Regions from separate parts of the Pseudomonas chaetocerotis genome, predicted to be linked through region 2. Evidence: predicted binding sites of a transcription regulator. Region 2 holds the regulator's gene; each other region holds the start of a gene.
What was found. The regulator FliA, encoded in region 2, starts transcription of late flagellar genes. The targets are predictions, from matches to a motif close to CTAAAGTTTNNNNNNNNNNNGCCGNTAA.

Region 1 (5,318 bases), on a different contig from region 2:
ACCAGGTTGTTAAGATCGATCGCCAGGCGCGACAGCTCCTGACTGGCCGCGCTGGTCTGGTTGGCACCCGCCGAACTCTGCAGCGAAAGATCGCGAATGTTGACCAGATTGCGGTCCACTTCCCTGGCTACCTGGGCCTGCTCTTCCGAAGCGCTGGCAATCACCAGGTTGCGTTCGTTGATCGAGGAAATCGCCTGGGTGATCAGCTCCAGTGCCGTACCCGCAGCCTGGGCTACTTCAAGGGTGGAACGGGCGCGACTGTTGCTGCTCTGCATCGAACCAACCGCCTGATCGGTACCACTTTGAATGGCGCCGATCATCTGTTCGATCTCCTGGGTGGATTGCTGAGTGCGATGCGCCAGCGCGCGCACCTCGTCAGCCACGACAGCGAAGCCGCGCCCCGCATCACCTGCACGCGCTGCCTCGATGGCAGCGTTGAGTGCCAGCAGGTTAGTCTGCTCGGCGATGGAGCGGATCACGTCAAGCACCTTGCTGATCTCACGAACCCGCTCGGCCAACTTCTCGACCTCACCCGCAGTGCCGTTTACATCATCGGCCAGCTGACTGATCGAGCTCACGGTCTGGCGTACCTGCTCGCGCCCCTGCAGCGCCGTAGCATTGGATTCACGTGACGCCTCGGAGGTGCTGACGGCATTGCGAGCGACCTCTTCGACTGCAGCAGTCATTTCGTTGACTGCCGTAGCGGCCTGCTCGATCTCGGTGTTCTGCTGATGCAGGCCGCGAGTCGAATCTTCGGTCACTGCATGCAGTTCTTCGGATGCCGACGCCAGCTGATTGGACGAATCAGCGATGCTCTGGATGGTGCCGCGCAGGCTCTGCTGCATGCTTTTCAGGGCGCTGAGCAAACGCGCGGGCTCATCGCTACCTTCAGCATGAATCGTCTGGGTCAGGTCACCCGATGCCACCACCTCGGCCACCCGCACAGCTTCGGTCAGCGGCGCGACGATACTGCGCGTCAACAGCATCGCCAGCACGACGGTAGCCAGAGTCGCCAGAACCATCATGGCGATGACCCAGATACGTGCCGACTCCGCCACCTGCCTGGAAGATTCGCCTGCCGCCACAGCGCTCACACGGTTCATCTCGATCAGTTTGCCGAGGCCCTGCATCATGGCATCGGCGTGTTGATTGAGCACGCCGCCAGCCACCTCGATGGCAGTATCGAAATCACCCTGGCGTAGGGACTCCACGATTCGAGTCTGCTCCTGCAAGTAAGCCGCCTCGGAGCGCTTGAACTCGTCGTAGATGCCGCGCTCCTCGGTGCTGGAAATCAGTTGTTCATAGGCCTCCTGGCTCTTGGCAAGGGATGCGCGCACGTCCTCAACCAGTCGAAGATTGGCCTGCACCTGGGCCGAATCGCGATTAAGCATCGAACGCAAGGTAATGGCACGCAACCGCAAGATATTCTTGGACACATCGCCAATGGCCAAGACGCTTGGCAGCCAATTCTCGTTGATTTCGTCGGACTGCTCGCGCATTTCACCCATCTGCATCAATGAAAAGATTCCAAGCAACACGACCAGCAAAGCGACAACCCCAAACCCCAGCGCCGCCCGTGGGGCGATAGAAAGATTACGCAGCGACATGTTTGCAACTCCTGTTACGCGCAAAAATCGGAGAACCCCCAGCCATACCTGGCAGAGAATCGAGTGAGATGGCGCTAATCCCTGATCGCATATCGGCCATGTGCTCGTGCACTTTATGAGAAAAAAGAAAATAGGCTACCGGTGCATTGCCGTGACGAATGCCAGCACGGCATGCCGGCACCATTGCCCATCGCGCCACTGCGCCTGCCAGCTGGTAGTACGCTACACGTCCTGACACCGCCTAAACCCTCCCTCAAAACGAGGACTACAGAGTGGCTCAAGCGTGTAACGTGCTACATCCTTATCGCGGTGGTCTGGTGGCCTGGCTGTCGAGCGTCCGCGACTGCAACCGCCCAGAAGTCGTCGACTAAGTCCTGAATGCCCCCTTGGTAGTAGGTGATGTCGCGACACTGCGCCGCGGGGGATCGCTGCCATCCACCCGCCACTCACGGCCCAGGCGCCAGGCATCATCGTGGCGCCTCTTGCCCTGGTGCGGGCTGAGAATCGCCAGGTTCTGCCCGTCAAACAGCGCCAGGCGTTGGTAGTTTCCGAACGGCGCACGGCCAGTATCGACGAACTGGATGCGGAGGTGCTCGACATGCCGATGCCGCCCACTACTGTCCAGAGCGCCAAGCTCGATACCGTGATGAGCATCAACTTCGGTCCTGGTGGCACCAATGCCCCTGGCCCTCAAGCGTTGGCCCCGGGCAGGTGATCTGATCCGCCAGGCTTTATGCATGCTGACGGCGCCTGTAGGCATCATTGCCGTTGATGCAGGAAAGAAAGCGACTTCGCTGCTACACTGCGTGTCCTGTCATTGGGGAGTAGCTATTCCCGGCACTGCGCCGGGGGGTTCACGTCAACAAACTTGAGGCGCATGCCTCATGGCGTGTACAGCCTCTGCATCCGTGTAGAGCGCCAGGCGAGACCTTTGGCCACACTGCGCTTGCCTGCCGGGCGAGCCGCGGTGTTGTGCCAAATGGTTCATTCGCTCGCCCGGCCGGATTCTGTTCAATGCTCCTCACACTTTTCATATTTTTCTTCTCGGCCGCGACCATCTACGTGGCATGCGAGTACTTCGTCAATGGCATCGAATGGGTTGGTAGGCGCCTGAATCTCGGTGCGACAGCCGTAGGCTCGGTACTGGCCGCATTCGGCACAGCCCTGCCGGAAAGCGCGGTCACCTTGATGGCCGTGGTTTTTGGCACTACGGCAGAACAAAAGGACATCGGTGTAGGCGCCGCCATGGGTGGCCCGCTGGTTCTTGCAACGCTCGGATACGCCGTTGTCGGCCTGGCGTTGCTGTTCAATCACCGTCGTCTGGCTCGGGACACCTACGCCGTACACGTCGATTACGCACGCTTGAGCCGCGACCAGATGGCGTTTCTCGCGGTATTCGCGCTGAAGGTCGCACTGGGGCTTGTGGCCTTCGTGATCAAGCCCTGGCTGGGTGTCGTCTTTCTCGTGGTCTATGCGCTCTACGTCTGGCGTGAGATTCACCAGAGTGATACGGCCTTCGAAGAGGAAACCATCGAGGCCCTGCGAATTCGCCCCAATCTTGCCGAGCCTTCCCTGTTCTGGGCCTTGCTGCAAGTCATGCTGGCAATGGCTGTGATCGGCGTTGCCTCACATACCTTCGTGAGTCAACTTGAAGTGCTCGGCAGCGCGCTGAACTGGCCTCCTCACCTCGTAGCGCTGCTACTGAGTCCGGTGGCAACCGAGCTGCCGGAGGTGATGAACGCGCTGATCTGGGTACGCCAGGGCAAGGAGCGTCTCGCGCTGGCGAACATTTCCGGTGCCATGATGATTCAAGCCACGCTGCCCAGTGCGCTGGGCATTTTCTTTACCCCTTGGTTGTTCGACAGCACCTTGCTGGCTTCCGGCATCATCACGATGCTGGCCATTGCCTGGCTATGCCTGCTGTTTCGACGTGGCGCCGTGGATAGCCGTACCCTTGCCGCAACCGGCGCCCTGTATGGCCTGTTCGTGCTTCTGATTGCCTGCTGGTTGATCTGACCAACGGCAGCGGTGCCTCTGAGCTGTATGCGATTTGGATGCATCGCTGAGGCATTCGCTCAGCGCCTGCGACTTGCTCCAACCCCGTTCGCTCACGTGATACAACGCGGTGGTTGCTCACGGTGCGCACCCCCAACTGCTGCAAGTGCGACACGAGCAGCGCGCGGGCGCCAGTCACGCAAGACCAAGAATAGCGTCAGCCAGGAGAGTACCGCCGACGCCGGCAACGCCCGGGACGATCCGTTGCCGGCACGTACCCAACAGCGGCGTGAGCGGTGAAGAACACCACCAGCACGCTGACTGCAACGACGCCGACCAGCATGCGCGGGTAACCGCGACCGCGCCACAGCCAAACCGGGCACAGCAACAGTTACAGCTTCATGGGATGGCGGCGTAGACCCGGCATCTCAGGTCATAGACCATGCCGACGCCGCACTGGCCGAACAGGGTCACATTGACGTCCTCCAGCTGACGGAGCAGGAGCACGCACATGTCAGTTGGAAGATCGCCAGCCGGGCCAACAGAATAACCGAAGGTAATGAAGTTGCGCGTAACCGAGCCGAGGCATCGTATGATCCTTGTAGGATGAACGAGCCGAAGTCTGCGCCGTGGGCCGTTCGTCAAAGCCGTTTGAAGACTTCGTCAACCCCGGGACTATTCGCCGATGCGCATTCTGGTCATCGAAGACAACCGAGACATCCTCGCCAACGTGCTCGACTACCTGCAGCTCAAGGGCTTCAGCGTCGACTGCGCGCAGGACGGCCTGAGTGGACTACACCTGGCCAGCAGCGGCCATTACGACCTGATCGTGCTGGACATCATGCTGCCCGGCATCGATGGCTACCAGGTGTGCAAGCGCCTGCGCGAGGACGGCCGCAACGAGGTGCCGATCCTCATGCTTACCGCCCGAGATGCGCTGGACGACCGCCTGCAGGGCCTCAACGCCGGCGCCGACGACTACCTGATCAAACCGTTCGCGCTGTCCGAGTTGGTGGCGCGGATCGAGGCGATCCTGCGCCGCAGCCGTGGCAGCCGCAAACGCCAACTGCAGGTCGCCGACCTCAGCTACGACCTCGACACCTTGCACGTCAGCCGCGCCGGTCAGCCGCTCAAGCTCAACCCTCTGGGCCTAAAGCTGCTGGCGATCCTCATGCAGCGCAGCCCGGCCGTGGTGCGGCGCGAGGCGTTGGAGGAATCCCTGTGGGGTGACGACTGCCCGGACAGCGACAGCCTGCGCAGCCACATCCACCAACTGCGCCAGGTGCTCGACAAGCCTTTCCCCACTGCCCTGCTGCACACCATTCATGGTGTAGGTTATCGCCTGGCGGAGAGAGCCGATGCTGTCTAAGCAGCCGTTCGAGCGACGTATTCTGATCGCCTTCTTGCTGATGACCACGGTGGTCAGCGGTCTGTTTTCGCTGAGCATCGTTGGAGTCGTGCATTTCATTGAAGAGCACTTGGTTTCAATGCAAATGGAGCGCGAGTTAAGCGGTGTCCTCTTACAAGATATGAAAACGGGTTCTGCTCCCAGGCTCGATAGTAGTACGCGATTCTTTTCTTCTCAGTTCCCGGAGTACGCAATACCAGATGAGTATCAACACCTTCCTGAGGGCTTCAATGAAATCGTGAGCGGGGATGACGCTTTCTATGTATTTGTAGAAGAGAGCAACGGCCATACTCATGTGCTGGTGCAAG
Region 2 (5,318 bases):
ACGGTCGACCTGGCTGGCCATGAGCATCAGCTTGAGCAGATTGCTTTCCACTTCGGTCACCAGTTGGGTGACACGTTTGATCACCTGGCCGGTGAGATCCTGATAGTCCTGCGCGAGCAGAATGTCGTTGAGGTGGCCGGAGAGCTTTACGCCATCTCGCTCACTGCGGGCGAGGAACAGCTCGACACGCTTGGCCAGCTCACGAAAACCGTCAGCCCCGATTTCGCGGCGCATGAAACGGCCCCATTCGGCGCTGAGGCTCTGCGCTTCGTCACTGAGGTCGTTGACCAGCGGCGCACTCTGCTCGACCAGATCCATGGTCCGGTTGGCGGCCTTCTCGGTCATGGTCACGACGTAGTTCAGACGCTCGGTCGCGTCGGCGATCTGCGACAGCTCCTGGGCATGAGGCATGCGCGGATCGAGTTGAAAATTGACAATGGCGTTGTGCAGTTCACGGGTCAGTTTGCCGACCTCATGATACAGCCCGCGATCACGGACCTTGTTCAGCTCGTTGATCAGTTGCACCGCAGCGCCGAAGTTACCCTGTTCAAGGCTATCGACCAGATCGCGGGCATTGTTTTTCAGGGTCGACTCGAGGTCACCCAGCGTGGAGTCATCGTGTTCCATAGCACCCTCGCGGCTGACATCAGCCGTTGACCCGCTCGAAGATCTTCTCGATCTTTTCCTTCAACACCTGAGCGGTGAAGGGTTTGACCACGTAGCCATTCACACCGGCCTGGGCCGCCTCGATGATCTGATCGCGCTTGGCTTCAGCGGTCACCATCAGCACCGGCAGGTGCTTGAGGCGCTCGTCGGCACGTACGGCACGCAGCAGATCGATGCCGGTCATGCCGGGCATGTTCCAGTCGGTCACCAGAAAGTCGAAGCTGCCGCTTTGCAGCATCGGTAGCGCCGAGGTGCCGTCATCGGCTTCCGCGGTGTTGGTGAAACCCAAGTCCCGCAAGAGGTTCTTGATGATCCGTCGCATCGTCGAGAAATCGTCAACGATGAGGATTTTCATGTTCTTGTCCAAGTCGACCTCCGTACAGTCCCAAACGTATTGCGCTTGCAACTACGTCCTTTAATCATGAAACCGTTTGCGCCTTCGAGTACACCGCGTTCAGGCAGCACGCCATTCACTCAGCCGCGAGCGCAAACGCGCTGCGCACTGGCTGTGCAACTGACTCACGCGTGACTCGCTAACCCCCAGCACTTCACCGATTTCCTTCAAGTTCAGTTCTTCATCGTAATACAGCGCCAGCACCAGACGTTCGCGCTCCGGCAAGCCAGCGATGGCATCGGCCAACGCCGCCTGGAAGCGTTCGTCTTCGAGGTCCCGCGAAGGTTCGAGGTGAGAGTGTCCGGCGTCTTCGTGCAACCCGCCATGCTCGCCGTCCTGCAGCAGGTCGTCGAAGCTGAACAGGCGGCTGCCCAAAGTGTCGCCAAGAATGCCGTAGTAATCCTCCAGACTCAATTGGAGTTCGGCCGCAACCTCGTGATCTTTAGCGTCACGTCCGGTTCTTGCCTCAACGACACGAATGGCATCGCTGACCATACGGCTGTTGCGGTGTACCGAACGCGGCGCCCAATCACCCTTGCGCACCTCATCGAGCATGGAGCCGCGAATACGGATACCCGCGAAAGTCTCGAAACTGGCGCCTTTGCCGGAGTCGTATTTGCGCGAGGCTTCGAGCAGGCCGATCATGCCGGCCTGGATAAGATCGTCGACCTGCACGCTAGCCGGCAGACGGGCCAGCAAGTGGTAGGCGATACGCTTGACCAGAGGCGCATAGCGCTCGATCAGCTGGTGCTGGGAGTCCTGCGCCTGAGCCTTGTTGTACATACGAAGTCCAGAGGCTGCTGTCATACGGCCGAGTCTGCGGTCGGTTGTTGCACCAGACGCTCGACGAAAAACTCCAGATGACCACGGGGATTGGCCGGTAACGGCCAGGTATCTACCTTCTGAGCTATCGCCTTGAACGCCAGGGCGCACTTGGATCGAGGGAAGGCTTCATAGACGGCGCGCTGCTTCTGCACGGCCTTGCGCACGCACTCATCGTAGGGCACGGCACCGACATACTGCAGGGCGACATCGAGGAAACGATCCGTCACCTTGGTCAGCTTAGCAAAGAGATTGCGTCCTTCCTGCGGGCTGTGAGCCATATTGGCCAGTACGCGGAAGCGGCTGATGCCATGATCGCGATTGAGCAGTTTGATCAGCGCGTAGGCGTCGGTAATCGAGGTGGGCTCATCGCAGACCACCACAAGGATCTCCTGCGCGGCACGCACGAAGCTGACCACCGCATCGCCGATACCGGCGGCGGTGTCGATCACCAGCACGTCAAGATTTTCGCTGATGTCACTGAACGCCTGGATCAACCCGGCGTGCTGCATCGGCGTGAGGCTGACCATGCTCTGCGTACCGGAGGCAGCCGGCACGATGCGCACGCCGCCCGGCCCCTGCAGCAGAACATCGCGCAGATCGCATTCGCCTGCGATGACATCGGCCAGGGTGCGCTTGGGCGTCAGGCCCAACAGAACATCGACGTTGGCCAAGCCAAGGTCAGCGTCCATCAACATCACCCGACGGCCGAGATCGGCCAGGGCCATGGACAGATTGACCGACACATTGGTCTTGCCGACGCCACCCTTGCCGCCAGTCACCGCAATCACCTGTACGGGATGCATACCCATGTTCTTTCTACACCTTGTCTAACTTCGACTTGGCCCCACAGGCCGTTGAAAAACACCTGTCGGGCCGTTCACTCCCGCACCATGTGCGAGAGGGTGCAACAATTTCGCTACTTCAGCCGGCCCGCTTGGCCGGATTGTGATAAAGGCCGGCGAACAACTGCGCCATGGCGTCTTCACTCGGCTCCTCGGCAGCCTGCAGCCCTACGGCACGGCTGACCAACTGGTGACTACGCGGCACGTGCAGATCATCCGGAATCCGCGGCCCGTCCGTCACATAGGCTACCGGCAGTTGCTGGCCTATAGCCAGACCTAAAACCTCACCCAGACTCGCGGCTTCGTCCAACTTCGTCAGTATGCAGCCTGAAAGGCCACAACGCTTGTAACTATGGTAGGCGGCCTTGAGCACTTGGCTCTGACTTGTTGCGGCCAGTACCAGATAATTCTTCGCCTTGATCCGTGCCGAGGCCAGGCTTTCCAACTGCAGACGCAGCGCCGGATCGTTGCCTGGCAGGCCAGCGGTATCGACCAGCACCACGCGCTTCTTGGCCAGCGGCGCCAAAGCCTGCAGCAGAGACTGACCAGGGTCGATCTGAGTCACCGACACACCGAGGATGCGCCCCAGGGTCTTGAGCTGCTCCTGCGCGCCAATACGGAAGCTGTCCATGCTCACCAGAGCGACCTGTTGTGCGCCGTACTTAAGCACATAACGCGCAGCCAGCTTGGCCAGGGTAGTGGTCTTGCCCATGCCGGCCGGACCGACCAGGGCGATCACACCACCCTCTTCCAACGGCTCGACCTTGGGTGTAGTGATCGCGTGAGCCAGATGCGCCAGCAGCATGCGCCAGGCCTGACGCGGCTCGGCAACGCCGGCCACTTTGCTCAGCAACGCCTGCGACAGTTCGGCAGACAGCCCCATGCGCTGCAGGCGACGCCATAGGTTGGCCTGCTGCGGGCGGCGATTTTGCAGCTGCCCCCAGGCGATGGAACCCAGCTGTACTTCGATCAACTCACGCAAGCCGTGCAGCTCGAAACGCATGGCTTCCAGTGCACGCGGGTCGACCGCAGGCGCAGCCGATACAGGGGCCTCGACCGGGCGCTGCGGCTTGACCAGGGTCGCCGGCAGCTCGGGCGCCAGCAACGACTCATTGGCGAACAGTTGGCGGTCCTTGCCGGCATCCTGCTCGGCACGCGTGGTCAGCTCAGCCTGAGCGCTGGCGATGCGCGCCTGGGTCTTGCGCAGCTCGGCTTCCAGCGCCGGGTTCGGGCGCACCGGCATCGGCGCCTGATAATCCAGCGCTGCAGTCAGCTCGACACCACCGGCGACACGGCGATTGCCGATGATCGAGGCGTCGGCGCCCAATTCGTCACGCACCAGTTTCATGGCGGTTCGCATATCGGCGGCGAAGAAGCGTTTAACCTGCATGACCCTTTACCTCAGTTCTGGCCAACCGTAGCGACTATGGTGACCTGCTTGTTGTCCGGAATTTCCTGGTAGGCCAGCACATGCATGCTGGGTACCGCCAGCCGCGCGAAGCGCGACAACATTGCCCGGACCGGTCCGGCCACCAGCAGAATCACCGGCTTGCCGAGCATTTCCTGGCGCTGCGCCGCTTCCACCAGGGAACGCTGCAGCTTCTCGGCCATGCCCGGTTCGAGGAGGATGCCATCCTCACCGCCCTGACCGGCCTTCTGCAGACTGTTCAGCAAGATCTGTTCCAACCTTGGCTCAAGGGTTATCACAGGCAGCTCCGGCTCTAGTCCCACGATACCTTGGACGATGGCGCGGGCCAGCGAGACGCGCACCGCGGCGACCATCGCGGCGGGATCTTGACTCTTCGGCGCGACGTTGGCGATGGCCTCGGCGATGGTACGGATGTCGCGCACCGGCACCTGCTCCTGCAGCAGCGCCTGCAACACCTTGAGCAGGGTCGATAGCGACACCAACCCCGGCACCAGCTCCTCGGCCAGCTTCGGCGAGCTCTTGGCCAGCAACTGCATCAACTGTTGCACTTCCTCGTGCCCCAGCAGCTCGTGAGCATGCTTGTGCAGGACCTGGTTGAGGTGAGTGGCCACCACGGTACTGGCGTCGACCACGGTGTAGCCCAGCGATTGCGCCTGATCGCGCTGAGTCGGGTCGATCCACACGGCCTCCAGACCGAACGCCGGATCCTTGGCGGCGATGCCATTGAGCGGACCGAACACCTGGCCAGGGTTGATCGCCAATTCGCGATCCGGATAAACCTCGGCCTCAGCCACGCTGACGCCCATCAGCGTCAAACGGTAGGCATTGGGCGCCAGATCGAGATTGTCGCGGATATGCACCGAGGGCATGAGAAAGCCCATTTCCTGCGACAGCTTCTTGCGCACCCCCTTGATCCGCGCCAGCAGTTGCCCCCCCTGGTTGCGGTCGACCAGCGGAATCAGGCGATAACCCACCTCCAGACCGACCATGTCCACCGGGGTGACATCATCCCAACCCAGCTCCTTGACCTCCTGCGCCTTCTGCGCAGGGATCAGTTCCTGCTGGCGCTGGACCTCCTTGACCTCTTCTTCCTTGGTCTTGCGCTGGCGATTGGCGATCCAGTAGGCGCCGGCAGCAGCGATCAGGCCGAGGCTGATAAAGG
Region 3 (5,318 bases), on a different contig from region 2:
CGTCTGGGCACTGCGTTTATCCAGCCAGTACTGCAGGAAACTCAGCAGGCTGGCCAGCAGATAGAGCGGTAATACCCACCACCCCCCCTTGCCGAACAGAGTTACGGCGCCGAGCAATGGCAGGACGCAGAGCAACGCGAGCACCACAGCCTTGCTGGAGAAGTTGTGGATGGAGCCTTGAGTGGATGACCGCAGTGCGGGTTTGGCAGCAGCCTTGCGTGCTGCAGGAACAGCCTTGCCGGGGGTTTTCGGTTTGCGCCGGATCGCCTGGTGATCGAGGCTGAGCTCGCCAGCCAGGCGCAAATGCTCGGCGCGTGGCCGCCCTCGCTCGTCACGTCCTTCGATGAACAGCACCTCGTCGCCCGGCAGCGGGCGGCGATCACCGCGCATCACTGAGATGTGCGCAAAGACATCAGCGCCACCATTGAGCGGCTGGATGAAACCAAAACCCTTGGCATCATCCCAGCTTTTCAGGCGCCCCTTGCGCTCGTTACCCATCACGGCTGCGCCGTGCTCCAGTCGATCAGGTGCAACTGCCAGGTAGCGAGAATCACCAGACCGAAGGCGATGCGGTACCAGGCGAACACCGCGTAGCTGTGGCTGGTGATGAACTTGAGCAGCGCGCGCACGGTGATCATTGCAACGATGAAGGTGCTGATGAAACCGATGGCGAAGATCGGCAAGTCACTCATCTGCAGGATGTCGCGGTACTTGACCAGCGAATAGACCGTAGCGGCGACCATGGTCGGCATGGCCAGGAAGAAGGAGAACTCGGTCGCCGCCTTGCGCGACAAACCGAATACCAGGCCGCCGATGATGGTGGCACCCGAACGGGACGTACCCGGAATCAGCGCCAGACATTGCGCAAAGCCAACCTTCAGCGCCAGCTTCCAGGTCATGTCGTCGACCGTTTCGGCCTTGATCGCGTGTTCGCGCTTCTCTGCCCAGAGCATGATGATGCCGCCAATGATCAACGCCATGGCGACCGTGATCGGATTGAACAACCAATGCTCGATCAGATCGGCGAAGGCCAGGCCGAAAATCACCGCAGGAATGAATGCCAGCAGCAGGTTGAAGGTGAAACGCTGCGCGTTCGGGTCGCTGGGCAAGCCGATTACGACACCGAGCACCTTGGCTCGAAACTCCCAGATAACGGCCAGGATGGCGCCAAGCTGGATGATGATCTTGAACGCCGTCGCCTTCTCGCCATTGAACCCCAGCAAATCACCAACCACGATCAGGTGCCCGGTGCTGGAAATCGGCAAGAACTCGGTCAGGCCTTCCACTATGCCCAGAATCAGGGCCTGAAAGGCCACCCATAAATCCATCAAATCCCCCAAAGCGCGGCAACTACCTACGCGTAAAACTCAGAACGTGGAGCATGGCCCCGGCCCTGGGACACAAAACCGTCATGGAGGTTCCTTGCAACGGTCTAGCCCGGTACTCATTCAGGTTCTGCGCCGGGCTGCCGAAATGCTATCAGACAACTAGAGTGAATAATGCCTCGATGTGACAGTATTGCTCTGCGCCCTTCGAGGCGGCCCTGAAGCCGACAATTACAACAATCAGGAATTCGTCCATGAACAGCTTACGTAGTCTTCCCATCAGCCGCCGTCTATGGCTGATCCTGGCGCTGGCCATTCTGACGCTGATCTTGCAGGGCGCTTACATGCTGCGCCAGATCCAAACCGATCTTTACGCCGGCAAATCGGAAAAGACCGAGCATGTGGTGCAGAGTGCGGCCGGTATTCTCAAGCATTTCCACAGCCTGGAAAGCGCCGGCAGCCTGAGCCGCGAAGAAGCGCAGAAGCAGGCCATGGAGACGGTGCGCGGTTTGCGCTACGACGGCCAGGAGTACTTCTGGATCAACGACCAGACCCCGGTCATGCTCATGCACCCGATGAATGCCAAGCTAGAGGGCCAGAATCTTTCCGGCTTCAAGGATCCGGACGGCAAGGCGCTGTTCAATGAGATGGTCGCCATCACCCGTAGCCAGGGGGCCGGCCAGGTCGACTACCGCTGGCCGAAACCCGGCGCCACTGACCCGGTACCGAAAATCTCCTACGTCGAACTGTTCCAGCCCTGGGGCTGGATCATCGGCTCCGGCGTCTATGTCGATGACGTGCAGGTGGAGTTCAGGGCCCAGGCGGTTAAAGCCATGAGCATCGGCCTGCTGATCGCCCTGCTCCTGACTGGACTGGTGGTGCTGATCACTCGCAGCATCGTGCAGCCGTTGCAGGCAGCCGTGGGCGCCATGGCCAGCATTTCCAGCGGCGAAGGCGACCTGACCCGCACTCTCGACACCCACGGGCGTGACGAATTGACCGCCCTGGCGACCTATTTCAATGCCTTTACCGCGAAGCTGCGCCATGTGATCCGGCAGATGCTCGATTCGGCGGGGTCGCTCGACCAGGCCGCCCGCTCGCTTGGCGACATCTCCAGCGAAGCGCAGCGCCACAGCCAGCAACAGGCGCAGCAGATGGAGCTGGTGGCGACCGCTGTCAACGAGGTGACCTACGGCGTGCAGGACGTGGCGAAGAACGCCGAGCACGCTTCCAGCGAGATGCATACCGCCGAGGACCAGGCCAGCCAGGGCCAGCAAAACATCGAAGCGAGCCTGCGCCAGATCGATCAGTTGTCGAGCACCATCGACAAGGCTGTCGAGGTGATTCAATCACTGGCCAGCGAGAGCACGCAGATCGGCAGCGTGCTCGAGGTGATCCGCTCCATCGCCGAGCAAACCAACCTGCTCGCTCTCAACGCCGCCATCGAGGCTGCCCGCGCCGGTGAGCAGGGCCGTGGTTTCGCCGTGGTCGCTGACGAAGTGAGGCTTCTGGCGCAGCGGACGCAAACGTCCACCGCCGAAATTCAGGGCATGATCGAGCGCCTGCAAGGCAACTCCGAAGCCGCCGTCAAGGTGATCAACGAAAGCAGCCGCGCTTCCCAACTGACCGTGGAGCAGGCCAGCCAGGCTGGCGAGAGCCTCGCCCAGATCGCCCAATCGCTGCGCAACCTGACCGGGCTCAACGCCTCGATCGCCAGCGCCACCCTGCAACAATCTCACGTGGTGGAAGACATCAATCAGAACGTCACGCAGACGGCAGCGCTGGCCCACAACACCGCCGAGGCTGCCGAGCAGTCGAGCGCGGCCAGTCAGCACCTGAAACAGCTGGCCGACCAGCTCAATCGTCTGCTTGGGCAGTTCCGCGTATGAGATGGACATGAGCAGCATGCAACATCAGGAGGTCGATTTTAGTCGGCCACAGAACCAGGACCTGATCTGGGACCTGGACAGCATGGCCCGCCGCGAGCTGGCCGAGCGTTTCATCAAGCTGTTCGAGAATCGCCTGTGCGTCTATTCCGAATCGGTGGGGCAGTTGTACACCAACTACAGCCTGCACTTCCCCACCGATCTCGGGCGCAAGATGGTGGTGCTGCCCAACCCCTACGCCTTCCACGACACCCTGCACGGCATCGATAGCCAGGCCATCCGCAAGACTGGCCTGTGCGTGTTGCCGGGCAAGGTCATGGGCAAGCCGGGGCTCTTGCTCAGCACCCAGATCAAGGATGGTGGGCCGGCGCCCAAGACCATGCCCTTCAAACCGGCACTGGCGCAGATCATCAGCAACCAGAAGAAAATTGGTGATCTGTTCTTGCCGGTATTGATGAAGGGCGATCTGCGCGAATTCGACCAGCAGATGCCCTATATCCACCTGCATCGCCTGCAACTGGCACGTCTGGAGCGATTGTCGAGCTTCGAGCGCGACGACATCCAGCAAACCATCACCCGCAAGCTGCTGATGCTCTATCGACAAGCCGACAGCCTGGTGTGCTGAGTCGCCTGCATCAGTACAATCGCCACCCTTTCCTTATCTGAGGGCGCCGGATGTCCTGGCTCGAACTCGTTGCCGCCGGGCTCGGCATCGTCGCCGTCTGGCTGACCGTCAGACAGAACCCCTGGTGCTGGCCCATCGGCCTGATCATGGTGTTGCTCTACGCCTGGCTGTTCCATGACTGGCGGCTGTATTCCAACCTGCTCCTGCAACTGTTATTCGCTGCGCTGCAGCTCTACGGCTGGTGGCAGTGGACCCGTGGCGGCGAACGCCACGATGGGCGCAATGTCAGCCGCCTGAGCGCGGTCGCAGTCCTGACTGGGCTACTGATCGGCGCGCTCGGTAGCGGGCTGCTCGGCTATCTCATGGCGACCTACACCGACGCCAGCTCGCCCTGGCTGGATTCGGCGCTGACCGCATTCAGCCTGGTCGCACAATTGTGGATGGCGCAGAAACGCCTGCAATGCTGGGGGCTTTGGGTAATCGTCGACCTCTGCTACGTGGCCTTCTTCCTCTATAGCGAGCTGTATCTGACTGCGGGTCTCTACGCTGCCTTCACCGCTTTGGCCGTCAGCGGTTGGCTGAGCTGGCGCCGCGACCCCGCGTTGCAGTGCGCGCCATGAAGGTGTTGGTACTGACCGGGCCGGAGTCCAGCGGCAAAAGCTGGCTGGCGGCGCAAATACAGGCACGCTTCGGTGGCGTGGTGGTGGGCGAGTACGTGCGCGACTTCATCGACAAGCAGCAGCGCGATACCTGCTACGCAGACATCGACGAGATCGCTCGCGGTCAACTGGCCTGGGAGGATGCTGCGCGGGCAGCCAGGCCGCCGCTGCTGATCCTCGACACGCACCTGCTGAGCAACATGCTCTGGAGCCGTTGCCTGTTCGGCGATTGTCCACAGTGGTTGGAGGCCGAGTTGCTGGCGCGCCACTACGACCAGCATCTGTTGCTCGACCCCGCTGGCGTGCCCTGGATCGGAGATGGCCAGCGTTGCCAGCCACAGCTGGCAGAGCGGCAGGCCTTTCATCAGGCCAGCCGCGACTGGCTGCAGGGTAACGGGCAGCGTTTCTGCGAACTTTCAGGTGGCTGGGACGAACGACGCCAGGCAGCGCTGAAGCAGGTCGCAACGCTGCTCGGCTCAGCGGATCAGGACGCTGGCCCAGGCCACTAACAGGCTCAGGCACACCACCAGCGTCAGTGGCGTACGCAGTGCCGGATACCATTGCGGCGCCAGTTCGACGCGTACCGCGTGCATGTCCGCGAGATACAGACCGATAAAGGCAAAAAGGAAAATCGGTAGCGACAAGCCCATCGGCAGCCCGCCAGCCAGTGCAGCCCAGCCCAGCAAGGGTGGAATCACCGAAAGCCCCAGCTGCAGCTTGGCCTTCTCGTCGGTTTCCTCCGCACGCATCGCCAACCCCCAGTGAATGGCGCCCATGAAGGCCAGGATCACGGCAGCGAAATCCAGCAATGCATCCAGCACGA

Region 1: a site for FliA is predicted at 1,697-1,724, ahead of H3221_RS26015 (methyl-accepting chemotaxis protein). Genes of this name have one in related genera too.
Region 3: a site for FliA is predicted at 1,448-1,475, ahead of H3221_RS23860 (methyl-accepting chemotaxis protein). Genes of this name have one in related genera too.

What each region holds. Positions count from the first base shown of each region.
Region 1 is NZ_JACFYX020000013.1:65,614-70,931, forward strand. It holds gene H3221_RS26015 (methyl-accepting chemotaxis protein) at 1-1,607, opposite strand, end outside; partial or broken gene H3221_RS25955 (LTA synthase family protein) at 1,991-2,172, opposite strand; yybP-ykoY riboswitch at 2,415-2,571, shown strand; gene H3221_RS20860 (sodium:calcium antiporter) at 2,622-3,623, shown strand; gene H3221_RS20865 (response regulator transcription factor) at 4,288-4,971, shown strand; gene H3221_RS20870 (sensor histidine kinase) at 4,961-5,318, shown strand, end outside.
Region 2 is NZ_JACFYX020000007.1:233,186-238,503, forward strand. It holds gene H3221_RS14560 (protein phosphatase CheZ) at 1-627, opposite strand, end outside; gene H3221_RS14565 (chemotaxis response regulator CheY) at 647-1,021, opposite strand; gene fliA (RNA polymerase sigma factor FliA) at 1,121-1,867, opposite strand; gene fleN (flagellar synthesis regulator FleN) at 1,864-2,694, opposite strand; gene flhF (flagellar biosynthesis protein FlhF) at 2,807-4,117, opposite strand; gene flhA (flagellar biosynthesis protein FlhA) at 4,129-5,318, opposite strand, start outside.
Region 3 is NZ_JACFYX020000017.1:104,117-109,434, reverse strand. It holds gene H3221_RS23870 (DUF1294 domain-containing protein) at 1-501, opposite strand, end outside; gene H3221_RS23865 (undecaprenyl-diphosphate phosphatase) at 498-1,328, opposite strand; gene H3221_RS23860 (methyl-accepting chemotaxis protein) at 1,580-3,214, shown strand; gene H3221_RS23855 (hypothetical protein) at 3,222-3,836, shown strand; gene pnuC (nicotinamide riboside transporter PnuC) at 3,887-4,456, shown strand; gene H3221_RS23845 (AAA family ATPase) at 4,453-5,004, shown strand; gene H3221_RS23840 (DUF3429 domain-containing protein) at 4,972-5,318, opposite strand, start outside.